3 regions of the Gottfriedia sp. NPDC057948 genome follow, and region 2 is predicted to be linked to each of the others. Evidence: riboswitches for the same ligand, from Rfam matches in the RefSeq annotation. Region 2 holds a riboswitch; each other region holds the start of a gene.
What was found. A riboswitch is a leader RNA that binds a small molecule or an ion and turns the genes downstream of it on or off. The one in region 2 is predicted to bind thiamine pyrophosphate.

Region 1 (6,678 bases), on a different contig from region 2:
GTGTTGGGGTTTTAGAAGATGATACTCTTAGTTGGACTGCATCTCTTCCACATAAAACATATGACTTCATATGGTCATCATCTTTTAAAAATGGATAACTTCTTATAGGACCACATGTTGGACAATTTTTATTTTTTAATTTTTCGATGTTAATATCAGACTTTTCATGCTTCCATACATCAATCGATTGTAAGATTGGTAAAAGTTCATAGTTAGTAAGATATTGCATGGCATAGGTTACTTGGTAGGCAGCAATTATTTGCACAATTGGACTGATTACTCCTACTGTATCGCAAGTTATATTTAAAGTTGGTATATGATTTAATAAACAGTTAAGACAAGGAGTTTTTCCTGGAATAATTGGAAACGAGAGGCCGTAGCTTCCAACACACGCACCAAAAATAAAAGGAATCCTATGCTTAATTGCTGCATCATTCACTACCATTCTAGTTTCAAAATTATCTGTTGCATCTAGTATGATTGTTTGACCTTTAATCAGCTCTTCAATATTAAGACTAGTAATATCTGTTATTAAACTAGTAATGGACACTTCACTATTAATTTGTTGAAGTCGATTTTTAGCTGCAATTACTTTAGGTAGTTTATTTCTAGCATCTTCTTCAGTATAAAGTGATTGCCTTTGTAAATTACTCCATTCAACGTAATCACGGTCAACAATTGTTATATTTCCAATTCCTGCTCTTACAAGTATTTCTGCTATTGATGAGCCTAGTGCACCTACACCAATAATAATGGCACTGGCTTTTTGTAAGTTTGATTGGCGATCTCTTCCTAAAAATAATTCTTGCTTTACATAACGGTTTGTCAAGAATTCACCAACCCTGTGATTGGGCTACTAGCTTCACCATAATTTTTTTCTTCAATTCTTCCTGCCTCATAACCAAGCCTTCCTGCTTCAATAGCAAGCTTCATTGCAACGGCCATTTTTACAGGATCTTTCGCATTAGAAACTGCAGTATTTAAAAGGACTCCATCAGCACCTAGTTCCATCGCAAAAGCTGCATCTTTTGGAGACCCGATTCCGGCATCTACTATAACAGGAACATTCGATTCCTCAATGATGAATTTAAGATTTAATGGATTAATAATTCCTTTTCCGGAACCGATTGGAGATGCACCTGGCATAATCGCATGTACACCAAGTTCTTCTAGTCTTCTTGCTAGCACAACATCATCGGAAGTATAAGGTAAAACAATAAAGCCTTCGTTTAATAACATTTCTGATGCCTTCAATGTTTCGATTGGATCAGGTAATAATGATTTATCACACCCAATTACTTCAACCTTGATCATATCGCACAAGCCTGACGCTTTTGCCAATCGTGCAATTCTAACTGCCTCTTCAGCAGTTTTTGCACCAGCTGTATTTGGCAATAGTTTATATTTCGTTAGATCTAATTGTTCAAGAAAATTTGGTTGAGATTCCTCAAAAATATTCATTCTTCTAACAGCAAACGTTAGGATCTCGGCTTCCGATACTTCAACTGCTTCTTTCTGGACTTCAAATGAAGGGTATTTTCCTGTTCCTAATAATAATCTTGAATGAAACGTATGATTTCCTACTTTTAACATAATTAGCCACCACCTACAAAATGTATTAATTCTACAGAATCTCCGTTAGAGAGATGAGTTAACGAATACTGTTCCTTATAAATAATTTCTTTATTTACCTCGACAATAACAATTCGGTTTTCTAATTGATATTTATTTAGCAGATCCTGAATTGTACAGGTTTCGCTCGAAATATCAATATTCTTTCCGTTTAATCTTATTTCCAAAAGATTACACCCCCAAAGAGTTAAAATTAACGATTGATTTTAAATGCTTCGATCCAGTTACGATTGACTTTCCGCTTAAGGATCAAATCTCGAATTAATTTTCCAGTTGCTGGTGCAAGCAATATTCCATTTCGAAAATGGCCGGTCGCAAATAAGATTTGATCCTCTTCTGGATGAGTTCCAATAAAGGGATTATAGTCGAGAGTTCGCGGTCGTAATCCTGCCCAAAATGAATCAATTTTCATGTCTTCAATTTCGGGAAGCATTTTTTTAGCGTTTTGTATTAATGACTCAATCCCCTTTAAGCTAGGGTTCTCATTCCATTCGTTATCGACCATCGTAGCCCCAATGACAAGGCGGCCGTCATTCCTTGGAACAATATAATTTTGTTCATGGAAGAGAGTATGCTTTAATGCAACCTTTTCACTTTTGACCGAGATGCATTCACCTTTAACGGGAATAATTTCGTGATGTAATCCAAGCTGTCCAAACAATGAATTACTCCAAACGCCACTTGCAACCACAATAGTTTTTGCTTCAAAATCGCCATTTGTTGTTTTAATTAAATAATGTGAATCATTTTTTTGAATCTGAAATACATGTGTATATTCAAAAATAGATGCACCTAAAATTTGAGCACTTTTGCAAAACGCATTACAGACAGAAACAGGTAATACATTCACATCGTCTTCAATATAAGCTGCTCCAATGATGTTTGGATGGATGCCAAGTATCTGTTTTTTTAACTCCTCCTGGTTATACCAAAGTGCCGAAGTTTGAGTGAGTAGCGGAGTTAATTGTTTTTTTTCTAAATCTGTATAAGCTAGTTTGAAAATGCCACCTTTTTTAAGTTCAATATCAATTCCACATAATTCTTTTAATTCTTCTTGAAGGTGAAAATAAGTTAATTGACTATTTCTAGCAAAAGTAAAAAACGACTCGGAGTGATCCCACTCGGAATGGGCACCAAGCATTCCAGCAGCTGCCTTAGTTGTTTTCTGTCCAACTTGTTGTCCTTCAAGAACTGCGACATGAATATTTTCTTTCGCTAGATAATAAGCAATGGAACAACCTATTATTCCACCACCAATTACTACAACATCAAATTTCTTGTTCATAAGCGAATTTGCACCTTTCAAAATATTGCAGCGCAGCTTCTAGAGGATTTCGGGCAGAAAATATGCCAGACATGACAGCTATACCATCAATTTCGTTCTCTTTTAGAACTTGGATATGTTCAGGTAATATTCCGCCGACTGCATAGATTGGTATAGTTAACGTTTTTTTCATTTCTGGAATTAGTTCAATCCCATTAGGTGTTAATCCATTTTTACACTCTGTTTCAAAACAATGACCGTACAGAATATAGTCAGCTTTATCATTTTCTGCCTGTATTGCTTCAGTAAGTGTGTGAACTGATTTTCCTACTCGTAAATTAGGAAAATATTCTTTTACATCAACAAGTGGAAGACCATGTCCCGGTAAGTGAATATTTGATAGGTTAGAGAAAATAGCTATATCTAAACGATCATTTAAAACAATTTTTTTCATATCTACCTTGTTTATTTTTAGTAGATTTAAGAGTGATAGTAGCTCAATTGCCATTTTCGACTTTTCGCGAATATGTACATAGTCGACTGCATCGATTATTTGAATTATTTTTGTAGCAAGTACTTTGACTGAGTGCTGATCATCTGTAATTGCAATAAGTTCCATGGCCCAGCCTCTTTCATTTGCAAAATTTTTTCAAACAAAAAAACCACTTTCCTAAAAAAAGAAAGTGGTTACATTACACGCGAAAAAAGTAAAAATGCGCCACTTTCCTACGCAGGTACTAGCCTGTTCAGGTTTTGAGGGTTTAAAAGTAACTACCTTATTCTCAGCCCTTATCAAGGGATCCCCTAGTGATGAATATGTATGAAAATTAATCTTAGCATAGCATATAAAAAATAATATTCAATACTAAATTTATTTTTACTAGTCCAATTTTATTACCAGAAATTGGGCTTGAAGTATAGTGAAATCAAGTGTTTTTAGGAATATAAAAAAACCAAAAATTTTTTTTGTTTGGAGTTTCTGTAAAAATTTAGGGAAATAAAAACATTTACATTTTAAATTTATGGGTTTATATTTAGTTTGAACAATTTAATAGATTGACTAGGGGTGTCCAATTAATTGGGCTGAGAGAGAAACGTGATTAAGTTTCTTAACCCTCAGGACCTGATCTGGTTCATACCAGCGTGGGGAAGTTAGAAATTTTCATTAATGATTACATAATTATTAATGTAGTTTTGCTAACACTTAGCCGGGTCTTAAACATAAGATTCCGGCTTTTTTTCATGCTTTAAATGGATTGGATTTCGTCCTTTTTAAACTAATTAAAAAGGGGAATGAAATCAAATGAACAATTCTGTAAATGAAATGAATTTTTCCATCATGTCTAGTTTTTCAGGAAGTAAGAAGGTATATGTTGAAGGATCTAGACCTGACATTAAGGTGCCAATGCGTGAGATTCAATTAAGTCCAACAACTGGCACTTTTGGCGAAGAAGAAAATGCTCCAGTTAGAGTATACGACACTAGTGGACCTTACACAGACTCAGCTAGCTCAGTTGATATTCGAATGGGACTTAAGGCGATTAGACATAACTGGGTAATCGAACGAAATGATGTTGAAGAGTATGAAGGACGTGAAATAAAGCCTGAAGATAATGGATATAGAAAAGAGTCAGATCAACATAATGTTGAAGTATTTAAAGGGTTAAAAAGAAAACCATTACGTGCAAAAGATAATGGAAATATTACTCAAATGCATTATGCTCGTAAAGGGATTATTACACCTGAAATGGAATTTATTGCGATTCGAGAGAATGTTTCAGCCGAATTTGTTCGTGATGAGGTTGCAAAAGGAAGGGCTGTCATTCCATCGAATATTAATCACCCTGAAAGTGAGCCAATGATTATCGGTCGTAATTTTCATGTGAAAATTAATGCCAATATAGGTAATTCAGCGGTTACGTCTTCAATCGAAGAAGAAGTAGAAAAAATGACATGGGCTACTCGTTGGGGAGCGGATACGATGATGGACCTTTCTACTGGGAAGAATATTCATACAACACGTGAATGGATTGTCCGAAACTCGCCGGTACCAGTAGGGACAGTTCCGATTTATCAGGCGCTTGAAAAGGTTAATGGAATTGCTGAAGATTTAACCTGGGAAGTGTTTAGAGATACTCTAATCGAACAAGCGGAACAAGGGGTAGACTATTTTACGATTCATGCGGGAGTATTATTACGCTATATCCCATTAACGGCAAAACGAGTGACAGGAATTGTATCTCGTGGTGGGTCTATTTTGGCTCAATGGTGTTTAGCTCACCATAAAGAGAATTTTTTATATACTCATTTTGAAGAAATTTGTGAAATTATGAAGCGTTATGACGTAACCTTCTCTTTAGGAGATGGACTGAGACCGGGCTCAATTGCAGATGCAAATGATGAAGCACAATTCGCTGAGTTAGAAACACTAGGTGAGTTAACGAAAATTGCTTGGAAACACGATGTTCAAGTTATGATTGAAGGACCAGGACATGTACCAATGCACTTAATTAAAGAGAATATGGATAAACAATTAGAAATTTGTCAAGAAGCGCCATTTTATACATTAGGACCGTTAACGACTGATATTGCGCCTGGCTATGATCATATTACATCAGCAATCGGTGCAGCAATGATTGGTTGGTTTGGTACTGCAATGCTTTGTTATGTAACTCCGAAAGAGCATTTAGGTCTTCCAAATAAAGAAGATGTAAGAGTAGGTGTTATTACATACAAAATAGCAGCGCATGCAGCTGACTTAGCAAAAGGACACCCTGGTGCACAAAAAAGAGATGACGCACTTTCAAAAGCAAGATTTGAATTTAGATGGCGTGATCAGTTTAATCTTTCCCTTGATCCTGAAAGAGCAATTGAATATCACGATGAAACATTACCTGCTGAAGGAGCTAAAACAGCGCATTTTTGTTCAATGTGTGGTCCAAAATTCTGTAGTATGAGAATCTCACAAGATATTCGAGATAAAGTAAAACAAGAAGAACTTCAAAATGATTCAATCATTGAAGAAGGAATGAAAGAAAAAGCGCTCGAATTTAGAAAACAGGGCGGAGAAATCTATCAATAAGGGTGTGAGCCTTATATGAATAGGGTAGAAGAAATCATAAAAGAAATAAAGAATTTGGAAAGAAATATGAGTCAGTTAAAAATCGAATTGAGCACAATTCAAAAAAATTGTGTACATGATTTCCAGAAGAAAGATACGATACAAGAATGCCTTAAATGCAGTTTAATTGAAAGCTTGTCTTGGTAAAATGAGAAACAAAAAAAACAAACCTCAAAACAAAGAGGTTTGTTTTTTACTTAAGAATTAATGTTCGGACAGACTATTGATTGAAACTTCTTCCTCTCGATCTGGTTGACCTAGCGGATAGATTCTAGCAGTTTCATTTGTTTCGTCAACATGTTGAATGTAAATTGGTACTCCATTATATGTCACATTAGCCATTTCAGGTGAAGAAGCAATTTCTTGAGCTCGTTGTTTATTCAAAACATAACCTCCTCTACATTAATAATTGAAACCTAACATATTATTAACAGAGGTATACTTGAGTATTCATAATCAAGTACAAGTTTTTTTATGTGATGAATTGTAATATTAAGTGCGACAACTAAGAAAACACAAAAAACCCATACTCGCTTCGTGTAAAATAGAAGTTACCACACAACTTTTTTACATGGAGGACAAGTATGAGCTATACCCATCTTACCACATTTGAGCGAGGGAAACTAGAAGCACTCCACCAAGCAGGATACTCTACTAGGGC
Region 2 (6,678 bases):
CTTTAATTTCGATCCATTTATCCTTTACAATCTGTACATTGCCTTCTAATTTCTCAACTGAGTTTTGTACTACTCTCAATTGATTTCGAACAGCACCTTTTACGATTTCTGGATCTTCTTTAATTTGATTTAATTTGTTTGTTACGCTTCTTCCTTTACGTGAGATTTTCTCACGATTTTCCTTGTTAAGTAGAGTAACCCCTGCACCAATTGCGACTCCGACTAGAATATTGCGTAAAGCTTTGTTACGTTTTGACATTCTACATCCTCCTCTAAACTGTTAATTGGTGTTGCTTTAAAATATGCTGAAGTAAATGAGAGCATCCTTCTGTAATGATGTCATATACTTCATTAAAATTACCCGTATAATATGGATCAGGCACTTCCTTCCACATTGATGCTGGAACATAATCTGAAAGTAGTGAAATCTCTCCTATACAATTATTTCTTGCTAAATTCATTAAATCCTCTTTATTCTGTGCATCCATAGCAACAATATAACTAAAATATTTAAAGTCATTTTCTGTCACTTTTCGAGCTTTCATACCTTCGCAGGTTATACCTTTTTCACTCAATAAACCTTGTGTTCCCTTATGTGGAGCGTGACCTAAATGCCAATCTCCAGTACCAGCTGAGTCTATCATAAATTGTTTATCTAACCCTTTTTCTGTCACTAAATGACGAAAAACAGCCTCAGCCATTGGCGATCGACAAATGTTACCTAAACAGACAAATAATACTTGAATCATCTAAAATGTCTCCTTCAAATTATTTACACTTTCTGCCAAAATTTAGCTGTTTCTTTCGTATTCATTCTACACGGTAAATTTTAAAATGAAAAGCAAGCCATTGTGAATAATTTATGACTAGTATAAATAAGATAAAAGTTATAATGCTTATTTTTTACATAATAGCTATGATTACACTCATTTTTTAAAAATAATTTTAATGATTATCTAAAAGTTTAAATTGGTTAATGTTTTTAGCGATTCTCACAAAGATTCCATTAATAATGGCCAAATTTTTTTAATTTTTAAAGATAAATTAATTGTATTTTTAAATGACCTTGACTATATTTAGTAAAGACAACTAAATGTAAGCTAAAACCACAAGGGGAGCCATTTGGCTGAGAGTGAATAGAGTAGCTATTCTTACCCTCTGAACCTGTTAGTTAGTACTAACGTAGGGATGTGGCACGATGAAAAAGCAACGCCGGGCTCATCATGCTACCCAGTATTGCTTTTTTTATTTATTCCTACTGAAATCTCCTTAATTTGAAATGTGGAAGCGGCTCGCTTTTGCCCCGACACCACAAAGGGCAAGGCGCTGGAACTAGACATTATAAAATGTGACTAATCGCCCAGACATCATTACTTACAAAGTGTTTCACTACATAAGTTGTCCACTAGATAAAGGGGGAAATATATATGAAGACATCAAAGATTCAATTAATGACAGAAATAGCAATGTGTGCAGCACTAGCAATCGTTTTTGATTTCTTACCATTATTTACTGCACCTCAAGGTGGCTCTGTTTCATTATCAATGATTCCAGTTTTTCTAATTGCTTTTCGTTGGGGATTAAAGCAAGGTTTAATTACTGGGCTTTTATTAGCAGCACTACAAATCGTTACAAAGCTATATTTTGTTCATCCAATCCAAGTATTTTTAGACTATATTCTGGCATTTACTAGTCTCGGATTAGCTGGTCTTGTATATAAACAAATAAAAAATAGTTTAGCAAATGGCAATAAAAAAAGTGCAGCTGCTTATATAATTTTAGGAACTTTTATCGGTTCACTAGCTCGATTCATCTGCCACTTTATTGCTGGGATCGTGTTTTACGGTTCATACGCTCCAAAGGGTACACCAGTTTCTCTTTATTCATTAGTATATAATGCTTGGTACATGGTTCCTTCTTTTATTATTAGTGCAGTTTTATTAATCATTTTACTTTCATCTGCACCAGTTCTTGTTCATGTTAAAAAGAATCGAAATCAAGCAGCATAAGTTTTTAGTCAGTCTAAAGTTCCAACGCATTCAAATAAGAAAGTACAAGATACCCCACCGAGTAGTCTTTTTTATTACTTACTCGATGGGGTATTTACTTTCATTTTAACATCTATATAGGAAGTTTCTTGATTTTAAAGTGGTGCATCTACTAATGTCCATGTTAATGTTGTTTTATATTTGGCACCTACTTCTTTATAAGCTGCTCCAGGCACGAAAAGGGTTATGCTAGATGGATTCTGTCCAAATGCAATAGTCCATGTTCCAAGTCCCTTTCCTTCATCTGCAAAAGCTAGATTCTGGGCACCTCCACCGGGTATCAATGTCACTGTATTGGCTACTGGTTTATACTGCGCATGAGTGGATGAGTTTAAAATAGGATTATTTAATTTTAAAACTGCACCTGTTAATTCATTATTACCACTCTTGAATTGTTCATTTTGCTGCACTGTTAGTTTCCATCCGGTTTTTGTTCTCCGATGGTCTGTTACTTGAATAAAATTTGGTACTTTAATGATCGAACCATCTGAAGTTTGTTTTACTTCATCTAATTGAGCAGTATAAACTTCATTTTTACCTGAAGCTTCCTGCGCACCAAAATGGAAATTTGACACATAGTCAATACTTAACGAACTCTTTGTTCCAGGTTCATGAGGATTCTCTGGGTCAGTTGGGTTAATAGGTTCGACTGGACTTGTCGGGTTTGTTGGATCGACTGGATTTTTTGTTTCTGCCGTTACCGTTACATTTGTATCTGTACTGGTATTACCTGCGACATCTGTTGCAGTTGCACGTACTACATCCCCATCATACAATGTCCACTGTGGTACCTGTACGGAGAATGAACCATCCGCTCCGGCCCTTGTCGTTAAAAATGATTGGTCAGGTAATGCTATTTTCACAGTACTATTCGCCTCTGCTGTTCCCGTTATACTTGTACTGATATCTGTAATCGGATTTACAACTGGCGGTAAAATAGTTTTGTCTACTGTAAAGTGTAGAATTTTTTGATTACCTGCTTTATCAGTGATCACTAATGTGTGTTCCCCATCAGTTGGGTTTATTGTGCCAGAAGAAATAGTTGCCCCATTTAATTTAGCAGTATCAATACCGCTTAGTGCATCACTGAATGTAATGTTTGTTGCTGTATTTTTATTATATAATTGCCCGTCAGCATAGTTGGTAATAGGTAGTTCTTTATCAATTTTGACTGTAAATTTAGCTCCAGGGTCGGTTACTGGATTACTTTGATTTCCAGAATCATCTTTTGCTCTAATTAGAATATTTGTCGTACCTTGAGTTGAAACTGTATAATCAACGCCTGTTGAGGTGGCATTACTTAAACCGTTTTTACTCCAAGTGCCACCATTATCAGTAGAAACTTCATACGTTGTGGGATCGACACCATGATCGTCAGTTGCTGTAAAGTGAATTGTCGTGTTTTTATTGGTCCATGATGCACCACCTGTGTAGCCTTCTGGTATGGTAATAGTCGCATTCGTTATTTTTGGTGCCTCAGTATCTAGTACTGTAACAGAAACATGATCAACCTGAAAGATTTGAAATCCACTACCATCAAGAGCATCTTTTATACCGTCTTCAAAATAAATTCTAAAATTCACTTTAGTTCCGATCGCAGTGAAAGTAGTCGTTATATTTTGAGGTCCTGTGTATTCTCTCCATTCTTTATCTGTCGTTAGAGCGGTATTACTTTCTGTGTCAGATACAAACCAAGAATACTTAGGATCGGTATTCGCATTTTGAATAAGTTTAAAAGGAAACTTTAAGATATAAGTTTGTCCTGGAATTGTGTTAATCGTTTGGTTCATTGCTATTAACTCTTGAGAATCTACAGTGTTTAATACCTTTATTAAAATCCCACCTCCTGGAATAGGTTTAACATAACTTTTTGGGTTGACTTCACCAAATACCTTATACCAGCCGTCACCTTGATCCTCTAAATTGAAGCTATAAGGACCTAGACTTTGGCTTTTATTTAAATACGCCATAAATGACCAATTTGGAAAAGTAGTTGTTTGACTATCAAAATTAAAAGTAGGGTTTTGGACCAAGTTTGGAAATGTTGCTGCTTCTGTAATTGTTGGTTTAAGTAGTCCCTTTAATCCAAGTAGACTAGGTTGCGTCCCGCTCGTCATGATGACAAAAATGGATGCTAAAACAATCGCTTTAAAAAGTCGTTTTCTTTTTTTCACCATTATATTTCTCCATTCCAAAATAAAAAATTTTCTTCACTATCCTTTTCCGGATCTGAAAATCACATTAAAACCTCCAACTTTGTTTCTTTGCTGAACTCACAGTTAATATGTGAAAAATGTAACATGATTATCTTCGATGGTTCAACGACATTTTTTACCTATATCAACGGTAATCACGTTGAGTTTTAACTTGTTTTTTGTTTGAGATGTTCTTCTTACTATTTTAGGTTTAACTGCTACAAATGGTGATGTCACTTGCTTTTAGTTAGATTGATCCAACCAAATAGTAAAAACATTCTATCCACATTTTAAATATGCATTTTAATTTTGAACACTTTGTGAATTTTGGTTATCTGTCCTTTTCTTCAATCATATATATGAATACAGAAAAGTTTCGAAGGGGGTTTTAACATTGGTCTATGATGTAATCATCTTTTTCTTTTTTGTAATTATTCTTCTTGGTATGATTGGATCATTATTTTTATTATTGAAAAAAGCTTTAAATGAGGATGATACACTTAGAATTGATCCGAAACTTTCCCTGCCTAAAGAAAATGAACATTCATAGAATAACCCCCATCCTTAGGGATGGGGGTATTTTACTTACTCATAAACCTGTTAAGAGTATGTTATTTTTATATTCTTTCTATTTCTGTTATGAGTAAGTACTTTTCATCTTCTAATCTCCATCCAAACCCTCAAATAGGCTGATTTTTTTATTTCAATATAAAGCTATTTACAATTTAACGTTAATTTTACTAATTGTTGTCTTAGCTATCAAATATTACCATGACTATTTTTCCCCATTATCAGTTAAGATGGTTTATATGGTTTTTTAATCTTTTACATCATTTAGAGGAGGGATTTTAATGGATACATCATCCATCTCAAAAACGACTGTTGATGTGCTAAATAAGCAAATAGCAGACTGGAATATTCTATTTGTAAAGTTACATAACTATCATTGGTATGTAAAAGGTCCAAATTTTTTCACTCTACACACTAAATTTGAGGAATTTTACAATGAGGCAAGTTTACATATTGATGAGCTAGCAGAGCGAGTGTTAATAATTGGTGGAAAACCACTAGCTACAATGAGAGAGTATCTTGATACTTCAAGCCTTAAAGAAGCAAATAAGAATATTACTTCTGATGAAATGGTTCAGGACATTACTAAGGACTATAATTATTTAATTGAAGAATTAAAAGATGGTATGGAAATTGCAGAGTCTGAAAATGATTCAGTTACTCACGATTTACTTTTAGCCATTCGAGAACAACTTGCAAAGCATGTTTGGATGTTAACAGCCTACTTAAATTGAATTAAGACTTAAGATTAAATTAAGAAAAGCAGTATAAAATAAAATGGATTATTCATCCTTTTATCTTTATACTGCTTTTTTTCTTTCCTAATTTATCTAAAATAAATATTAGTAGACATATATTTTTTAATGTAATTCTTATTTTTTCGTGTGAAAACAGGTATTTTGAACTAGGAATTTAAAACTACAAATTGTACATCAGAAATATATTTTCCACTAAATTATTTCAATTTCCGACAAAAACCTCTTTTATTCTCCTTTATTTTCAAACACATCTTTTTATCTAACTTCAAACTGTTTTGGAAACGTTTTCATTTTGTATTTTCCTTACTCTCCCTTATTTTATTTAATCTATCAACCTTTTTATCGAATCATAGTGACATTTTTTTCCTATTAATTTACTAGTTAATCTGAATTTCGAATGATTTTTAGTCAAAAAGGACTATATATTACAGAAAATGTTTTCATATTGAAACATTCGCGTAATAATATTATACTTATGAAAATTCAAAATATATCAACAATTTTGCTCATGAAATCTCGAAAGGAGACACGAAATGTCAAAACCTCTTTTGGAAATCGAACATTTAACGACATCGTTTCGTATAAACAACCAATACTATCCTGCTGTGGATGATGTATCACTAACTGTCCATGAAAATGAAGTTCTTGCAATTGTGGGTGAATCAGGCTGCGGTAAAAGTGCACTAGCCCTATCAATCCTAGGACTACATTCAAATAATCGTACAAAAATGAATGGATCGATCTCTTACAAGGGTACAAATTTACTAACGCTAAATGATAGTAAATTGAATAAAATTCGAGGCAAGGAAATCGGAATGATTTTCCAAGAACCTCTAACTGCTCTTAATCCTTTAATGACGATTGGTAAACAAATTGAAGAAAATTTAGATTTTCATACTGATCTTTCACGTTCACAAAAAAAAGAGCGTGCATTAGAGTTATTAGATCAAGTTGGAATTCCAAAGCCAGAGGTTACTTATAAACAGTACCCGCATGAATTATCTGGTGGTATGAGACAACGTGCTATGATTTCAATTGCCATTGCATGTAACCCTTCGTTCATCATTGCAGATGAGCCAACTACTGCTTTAGATGTAACAATACAAG
Region 3 (6,678 bases), on a different contig from region 2:
GAGCGGAAATAAAAAAAGATACACTTAATTGGGCATTCTTTCGCGTTGTTGTAAAAACAATCTTGTCAATAAATGATCAAATCATTCATTAAAAAAGTTTACGGTAAAAATCTAATTTAATATCCTTTTCTTAGAGTAACATAAAAGCTTAGTAATGAATTTGTAGTTCAATTAAGATCGGAACTTTAACTTATATACTAATCACATAAATTTGTTTTTCTATAAATTGCTCTTTAATATATGTAACTTTTCGAAAATCAACAATTACTAGTGCTTGTTGATTTTATAAAACTCCTCAAATTTATTAACTACTTTTAATATCATTAAATGATCAGCCATAATGTTCACTTAATAATTATTTTCACTGACCGTTTTATATGTCAACACACAAAAAGGATACTCTTAATTGAGCATCCTTTTTGTGTGTAGACAAAGTTCTAAAATTTGATTTTCAGACTGATTGAAAACGCTTGTCTTTCGAGGCGCGAAGGCAGGTGAGGAGCGGAGTTACCTTTGACGGTAATGAGCACCGCAGACAGACGAAGCAACGAAGAAAGCGAGCGTTTGTCAACAGTCTGAAGGATGCTCTTAATTGAGCATCCTTTCTAAATATTAACCTTGATGTACAGGGCTTTTAGGTTCAGTGTCTAAATTCATTGATGGTCCGAAGAATTCATAATGAATTTGTGTATCTTTAATTCCTAATTCTTTTAAGCTTGTTATAATCGCTTTTAAAAATGGTACTGGTCCACATACGTAATAATCTGCATTGTCTGATTTAACATTGTTATTTAACCATTCTGCATCAATATAACCTTGCTTTTTAAAGTTATTATTTTGAAGATCTTCCTCAGATGGATTTTCATAAACAAATGATAAATTGTAATTTGTTAATTGCTCTTTTAATTGGTTTAGTTCATTTTCAAATGCTTGTAATCTACCGTTCCTTGAAGCGCTTATAAAGCTGACTTGACGATTTGGTTGATTGCTTGTAATTGACTTAGCCATACTGATTAATGGTGTAATTCCAACACCACCACTTAAGAAAACAACATCTGAATCAATTTCAGTATTTAAAGTAAATTCACCTGCTGGAGCAGTAATTTCTAATGTATCACCAACATTTACTTGATTGTGCAGGTAGTTTGAGAATTTACCTAGTGGTTGGTTTTCTTCAGCTTCTCTTTTTACTGAAATTCTAAAGTGATTTTTACCTGGTGCATCAGATAAGCTATATTGTCTGTTTGATAAATATTTTTCACCAGGAATTTGAGAACGAACAGTAATATATTGACCAGCTAAGAAAGTAGGAACTGAAGAACCATCTTTAGGAACTAAGTAGAATGAAGTAATTACATCGCTTTCTTCAACTTTTTCGATGATTTTAAACTCTTTAAATTCAGACCAACCGCCTTCTTGAGAAGATGCTTCCTCATACATTTCTTTTTCGATATCGATAAATACTTGTGCAATAACTCCATATGCTTCCGCCCAAGCACCTAGTATTTCATCAGTTGCAGCATCACCAAGTACTTCTTTAATTGCCCTTAATAAATGTTGCCCTACGATTGGATAGTGCTCTGCTTTAACTTGAAGACTGCGGTGTTTTTGCGCAATTTGTTTTACAACAGGAATAATTGTTGCTAGTTTATCAATGTTTTGTGCAGCAGCTAAAACAGTATTTGCAAGAGCAGTTTGTTGTCTACCTTGTTGTTGATTTGTATGATTAAATACATTTAATAGTTCAGGATGATTAGTAAATAAATTTTTATAGAATACTTTAGTGATTTCTGTACCCTTTACTTCTAAGACTGGAACTGTTGACTTAATAATATCAATTGTTTTTTGAGAAAGCATGAAAAATCCCCCTAATCACGTTTTAAAGTAGTATTGTGAATACATCTTTATCTTAGACCTAGAATTTATTTAAAGCAATATATAAAATACATCTTTTATGTATTTTTTCGCAAAAATGCATAAAAGTTTAAAAAAAGTTCACAATTATGCTATGATTAATCTTAAATAAAACAGTGAGGACAAGTTATGCGTTTAACAACTTATTCGGATTACTCTCTTCGTGTACTAATATTTCTAAGCTCTGAGCCACGTGAAAAATTAGTTAATATTAAGGACATCGCTGAAGCTTATGATATTTCAAAAAATCATTTAATGAAAATAATTTATAATTTAGGAAAGATGGGTTACATCGAAACGATCCGTGGCAGAAACGGTGGAATCCGTTTAGCTAAATTACCATCAGAAATAAATATCGGTGAAATAATTCGTAAAACTGAAGAAGACTTTAATATTGTAGAATGTTTTGAACACGGTAACACTTGTGTTATTACACCTGTTTGTTCTTTAAAACATATATTTAATAATGCATTAGAACAATTTTTACATGTATTAGATCAATATACTTTAGATGATATTGTAAAGAACAATGCGATGCTTAAAGATTATTTTTCAAGTAATACAAAAGAATAAATATTATGAAATAGAAGAGCGTTCGTAATTTAAAAACACAAAAACCAACAAAGGCTTACTTTGTTGGTTTTTTTCATTTAAAGTGGTCTATTGACCTTTATAGTTTAATATACTTTACGTTTTCCATCGGTTCTTGGAATAAGGATGAAGCTATTTTACTAAAAATGGTTGGATCTCCAGTTGTAAAAAATTCATGTGAAGTAATTTCAGAGTTAGATAATATATTTTGTTGATCCAGAATTGCACTTACTTCTAAAGCTGTTTCATCACCAGAGCTGATCAGTTGGATTGATGGTCCCATCACTTTTTGGATGATTGGACCAAGTAATGGATAATGCGTGCAACCTAGAATTAGGGTATCAATATTTGAATCAATAAGCGGTGCAAGAGTGTGTTTAACAATCTCAAATATTTCAGGTTTATTGTAGTCCCCATTTTCAACAATTCCAGCAAACTCTGGGCATGCCAAGCCTTCAATTATAACTTTGTCATTAATCCGCTTTAGTGCGGAATGATATGCTTTACTATTAATAGTAGCATTCGTCCCAATGACACCGATTTGGTCATTTTGTGTTAATTTTATTGCTGCTCTAGCACCTGGGCGGACAACTCCAATGACTGGTATTTGAAGTTTTTCCCGCATCTCATTTAAGACGACTGAAGTTGCTGTATTACAGGCGATGACTAACATTTTTATATCTTTCTCCAATAGAAAATTAGTCATTTCCCAAGTGAATTCTCTGATTTCCGTATATGGTCGTGATCCGTATGGACATCTTGCAGTATCGCCTAAGTATAAAATGTCCTCTTTAGGTAATTGTCTTATAATTTGTTTGGCAACTGTTAAGCCCCCAACACCTGAGTCAATGACTCCGATTGGTTTATTCAAAAAATCCCCTCATTTTACTTAATAATTTGTTGATGTAGTATATTCTTTATTCATTTAAGATTTTACTATAAGAAATGATATTTTTGTTTATCATTCTCTTTTTAAAAATGTTAAAATTTCATAGTTTTATTTCTCCTATTAACAGAGTATTAAAACATTTAAACACAAGTTAAAAATAATTCGTAAATTCAATCATTATCTGTTATATTAATGAGGAAAAGTTTATATATGAGAAAAAATGTGGAGGAGCCAGTGTTGCTGGCTGAGATAGCATCCTTAAGATGTTGACTCTTAGAACCTGATCTGGGTGATGCCAGCGTAGGGAACAGTATCTCTTTTTAGATATGTTTTTTACAGCGCATTTACGTCCGGGTTAGTATCCGGACGTTTTCTTTTTGTATAAACAAAAAACAAAAAGGAGATATAGATAATGAAAAAACTAGTAGTATTTTTAGTAGCTATTTGTTTAATGTTAACTGGGTGTGGTCAAAACAAAACTGCTACGACTAAAAAGCCAAAGCAATTAAAAAAGGTGACAGTCGTACTAGACTGGACGCCAAATACAAATCATACTGGGCTATTTGTTGCTAAGGAAAAAGGTTACTTTAAGGAACAAGGACTTGATGTAGATATAATCAGCCCAGGAGAAACAGGTGCAGACCAATTAGTTGCATCTGGTAAAGCAGATTTTGGGGTTTCTTATCAAGAGTCAATTACACAAGCAAGAGTTCAAAATGTACCGATTGTATCAATTGCAGCAATTATTCAACATAATACTTCTGGCTTTGCATCACCAGTGAAAAAAGGAATTAAGTCTCCAAAAGATTTCGTTGGAAAAACATATGGTGGATGGGGTTCACCGGTTGAAAAGGCTATTTTAAAATCACTTATGTCAGAAGAAAATGCTAATGTTAATAAGTTAAATATCGTTAATATGGGAGAGGCTGATTTCTTTACAGCGGTAAAAAGAGATATCGATTTTGCGTGGATTTATCAAGGATGGACAGGGATTGAAGCAGAGCTACGTGGAGAAAAATTAAACATGATTTATTTAACTGATTATAGTAAAAAGCTAGATTACTATACTCCAGTTTTAGCTACGAATGAAAAAATGATTAGTAAAAACCCTAAAATAGTAAAAGCATTTGTGGCTGCAGCATCAAAAGGATATAATTTTGCGATTGATAACCCAAAAGAAGCTGCATCGATTTTAATAAAGGATAATCCGGATTTAGATAAAAAATTAGTGGAAAAAAGTCAAGAATGGTTAGCATCTAAATATAAAGATGATGCAGAACGTTGGGGTGAGCAAAAATTATCAGTTTGGAAAAACTATGCTGATTTCTTAGCTGAAAATAAATTATTAGAAGGAAACTTTAAGCCAAAAGAAGCATTTACGAATGAATTCTTACCAGCGAAATAAGGAGGAGCAAAAATGCAAACTACTTTAATGAGTGTCCAAATTATACCGAAAACAAATAATATTGAGGATGTTATTCCAGCAGTTGATGAAGCAATTAAAATTATTGATGAATCAGGTGTAAAATATCAAGTTCAACCATTGGAAACAACTATGGAAGGCGACTTGAATCAATTATTAATGGTTGTTCAAAAAATGAATGAAAGAATGATTGAAATAGGTTGCCACAATGTAATAACTCAAATGAAAATACTTTATCAACCACAAGGTATTACGATGGATGTGTTAACGGAGAAGTACCGTTAATGAAATCTAAAAATATAAAAGGATGGCAACCTATCGTTGTCATCCTGCTTTTTTTAATTTGCTGGCAGCTAAGTATTAAAATTTGGAAAATCGAATCTTGGTTATTACCAGGACCAATCGCAATCTTTAAAGAAGGAATGAAATCAACTGATTCACTACTTCCTCATATTTCTTCTACTATTCAATTAACGATTATTGGTTTGTTAATTGGTAGTTTATTAGGATTTTTAATCGCATTTCTATTGCATTTAATTCCAGGTGTTAGGGAAGCTTTTTACCCATTATTAATTCTTTCGCAAAATGTACCAATTATCGTATTGGCACCGCTTTTAATTATTTGGTTTGGATTTGGTGTATTACCTAAATTAATTATTATTTCTCTTGTTTGTTTTTTCCCTGTTACAGTTTCAGCGTTGGATGGTTTCCGACAAACACCAAGTGAACTAATAAATTATATGAAAATGGCGGGAGCATCCAAATCACAAATTTTTTGGAAAGTTGAATTGCCTTTTTCTCTACCTTCCATTTTTTCTGGCTTAAAGATTTCAGCGACTTATAGTGTTATGGGAGCAGTTATCTCTGAATGGCTAGGAGCGAAATCTGGAATTGGAGTCTATATGACTTTAGCTTCATCTTCATTTAGAACAGATCGAGTATTTGTTTCAATTTTTATCATTATGTTTTTAAGTATGCTTTTCTTCTTCCTAATAGTTGTAATTGAACGTTTTACTGTTAAATGGAAAGTTAAAGGGGAGAAACGGAAATGACACTACAAGTGGAACAATTATCAAAGAGTTATAGCGGTCATCAAGTATTAGAAAATATATCCCTTTATGTAAACGAGGGTGAATTTGTATCGATTCTAGGTCCATCTGGTAGTGGGAAAAGTACGTTGTTCCATCTTATTGGAGGTTTAGTAAAACCAGATTCTGGAGAAGTAAAGTTAAATGGGTCGATAATAAATGGAGAACTTGGTCATGTTAGTTTTATGCCTCAGGATCATTCATTACTACCTTGGAGAACAGTATTAAAAAATATTGTTTTGTCACAAGAATTAAAACATAAGCCTGATGAAAAATTGGCAAGAGACTGGCTTAAAAGAACTGGCTTAGAAAACTATGAGAATGCTTACCCTCATGAATTATCTGGTGGTATGAAACAAAGAGTTTCATTTTTAAGGTCTCTACTAGCACCGCAGTCGTTCATGTGTATGGATGAGCCTTTTTCAGCTTTAGATGAGTTCACTAGACTTGAAATGCAACAATGGCTTTTATCAATTTGGGAGGAGCAACGACGATCAATTTTATTAGTAACACATAATATTGATGAAGCGTTGTTAATGTCTGATCGAATATATATATTTTCTGACAAACCCGCCAAAATCAAAGAAGAAATCATAGTGCCATTTTCAAGACCACGTAAAAAAGAAATATTATTAAGTGATGAATTTACGGAATATAAAAGAAAAATCTATTTGGCTTTAGAGAAGGAGTAATACGATGAAAATGATAGATGCTCATATTCATTTAGATTCTTATGATACTAGTCAAAGAGAAGAAATATTAACTAATATACA

Region 1: linked by a shared signal. The riboswitch ahead of ACFVRR_RS20175 (thiamine phosphate synthase) and the one ahead of thiT (energy-coupled thiamine transporter ThiT) in region 2 are both predicted to bind thiamine pyrophosphate.
Region 3: linked by a shared signal. The riboswitch ahead of ACFVRR_RS12870 (ABC transporter substrate-binding protein) and the one ahead of thiT (energy-coupled thiamine transporter ThiT) in region 2 are both predicted to bind thiamine pyrophosphate.

Annotation. Positions count from the first base shown of each region.
Region 1 covers NZ_JBHVPN010000018.1:11,257-17,934, forward strand. The annotation lists gene ACFVRR_RS20155 (ThiF family adenylyltransferase) at 1-829, opposite strand, end outside; gene ACFVRR_RS20160 (thiazole synthase) at 826-1,593, opposite strand; gene thiS (sulfur carrier protein ThiS) at 1,596-1,799, opposite strand; gene thiO (glycine oxidase ThiO) at 1,826-2,917, opposite strand; gene ACFVRR_RS20175 (thiamine phosphate synthase) at 2,901-3,515, opposite strand; TPP riboswitch at 3,603-3,712, opposite strand; TPP riboswitch at 3,949-4,063, shown strand; gene thiC (phosphomethylpyrimidine synthase ThiC) at 4,200-5,978, shown strand; gene ACFVRR_RS20185 (small acid-soluble spore protein H) at 6,222-6,401, opposite strand; gene ACFVRR_RS20190 (IS30 family transposase) at 6,602-6,678, shown strand, end outside.
Region 2 covers NZ_JBHVPN010000009.1:24,115-30,792, reverse strand. The annotation lists gene ACFVRR_RS14620 (hypothetical protein) at 1-259, opposite strand, end outside; gene ACFVRR_RS14615 (low molecular weight protein-tyrosine-phosphatase) at 273-749, opposite strand; TPP riboswitch at 1,102-1,206, shown strand; gene thiT (energy-coupled thiamine transporter ThiT) at 1,428-2,009, shown strand; gene ACFVRR_RS14605 (WxL domain-containing protein) at 2,144-4,225, opposite strand; gene ACFVRR_RS14600 (hypothetical protein) at 4,638-4,793, shown strand; gene ACFVRR_RS14595 (Dps family protein) at 5,110-5,547, shown strand; gene ACFVRR_RS14590 (ABC transporter ATP-binding protein) at 6,105-6,678, shown strand, end outside.
Region 3 covers NZ_JBHVPN010000007.1:49,932-56,609, reverse strand. The annotation lists gene hmpA (NO-inducible flavohemoprotein) at 613-1,857, opposite strand; gene ACFVRR_RS12880 (RrF2 family transcriptional regulator) at 2,044-2,487, shown strand; gene racE (glutamate racemase) at 2,585-3,376, opposite strand; TPP riboswitch at 3,609-3,718, shown strand; gene ACFVRR_RS12870 (ABC transporter substrate-binding protein) at 3,807-4,799, shown strand; gene ACFVRR_RS12865 (thiamine-binding protein) at 4,812-5,102, shown strand; gene ACFVRR_RS12860 (ABC transporter permease) at 5,102-5,869, shown strand; gene ACFVRR_RS12855 (ABC transporter ATP-binding protein) at 5,866-6,597, shown strand; gene ACFVRR_RS12850 (TatD family hydrolase) at 6,602-6,678, shown strand, end outside.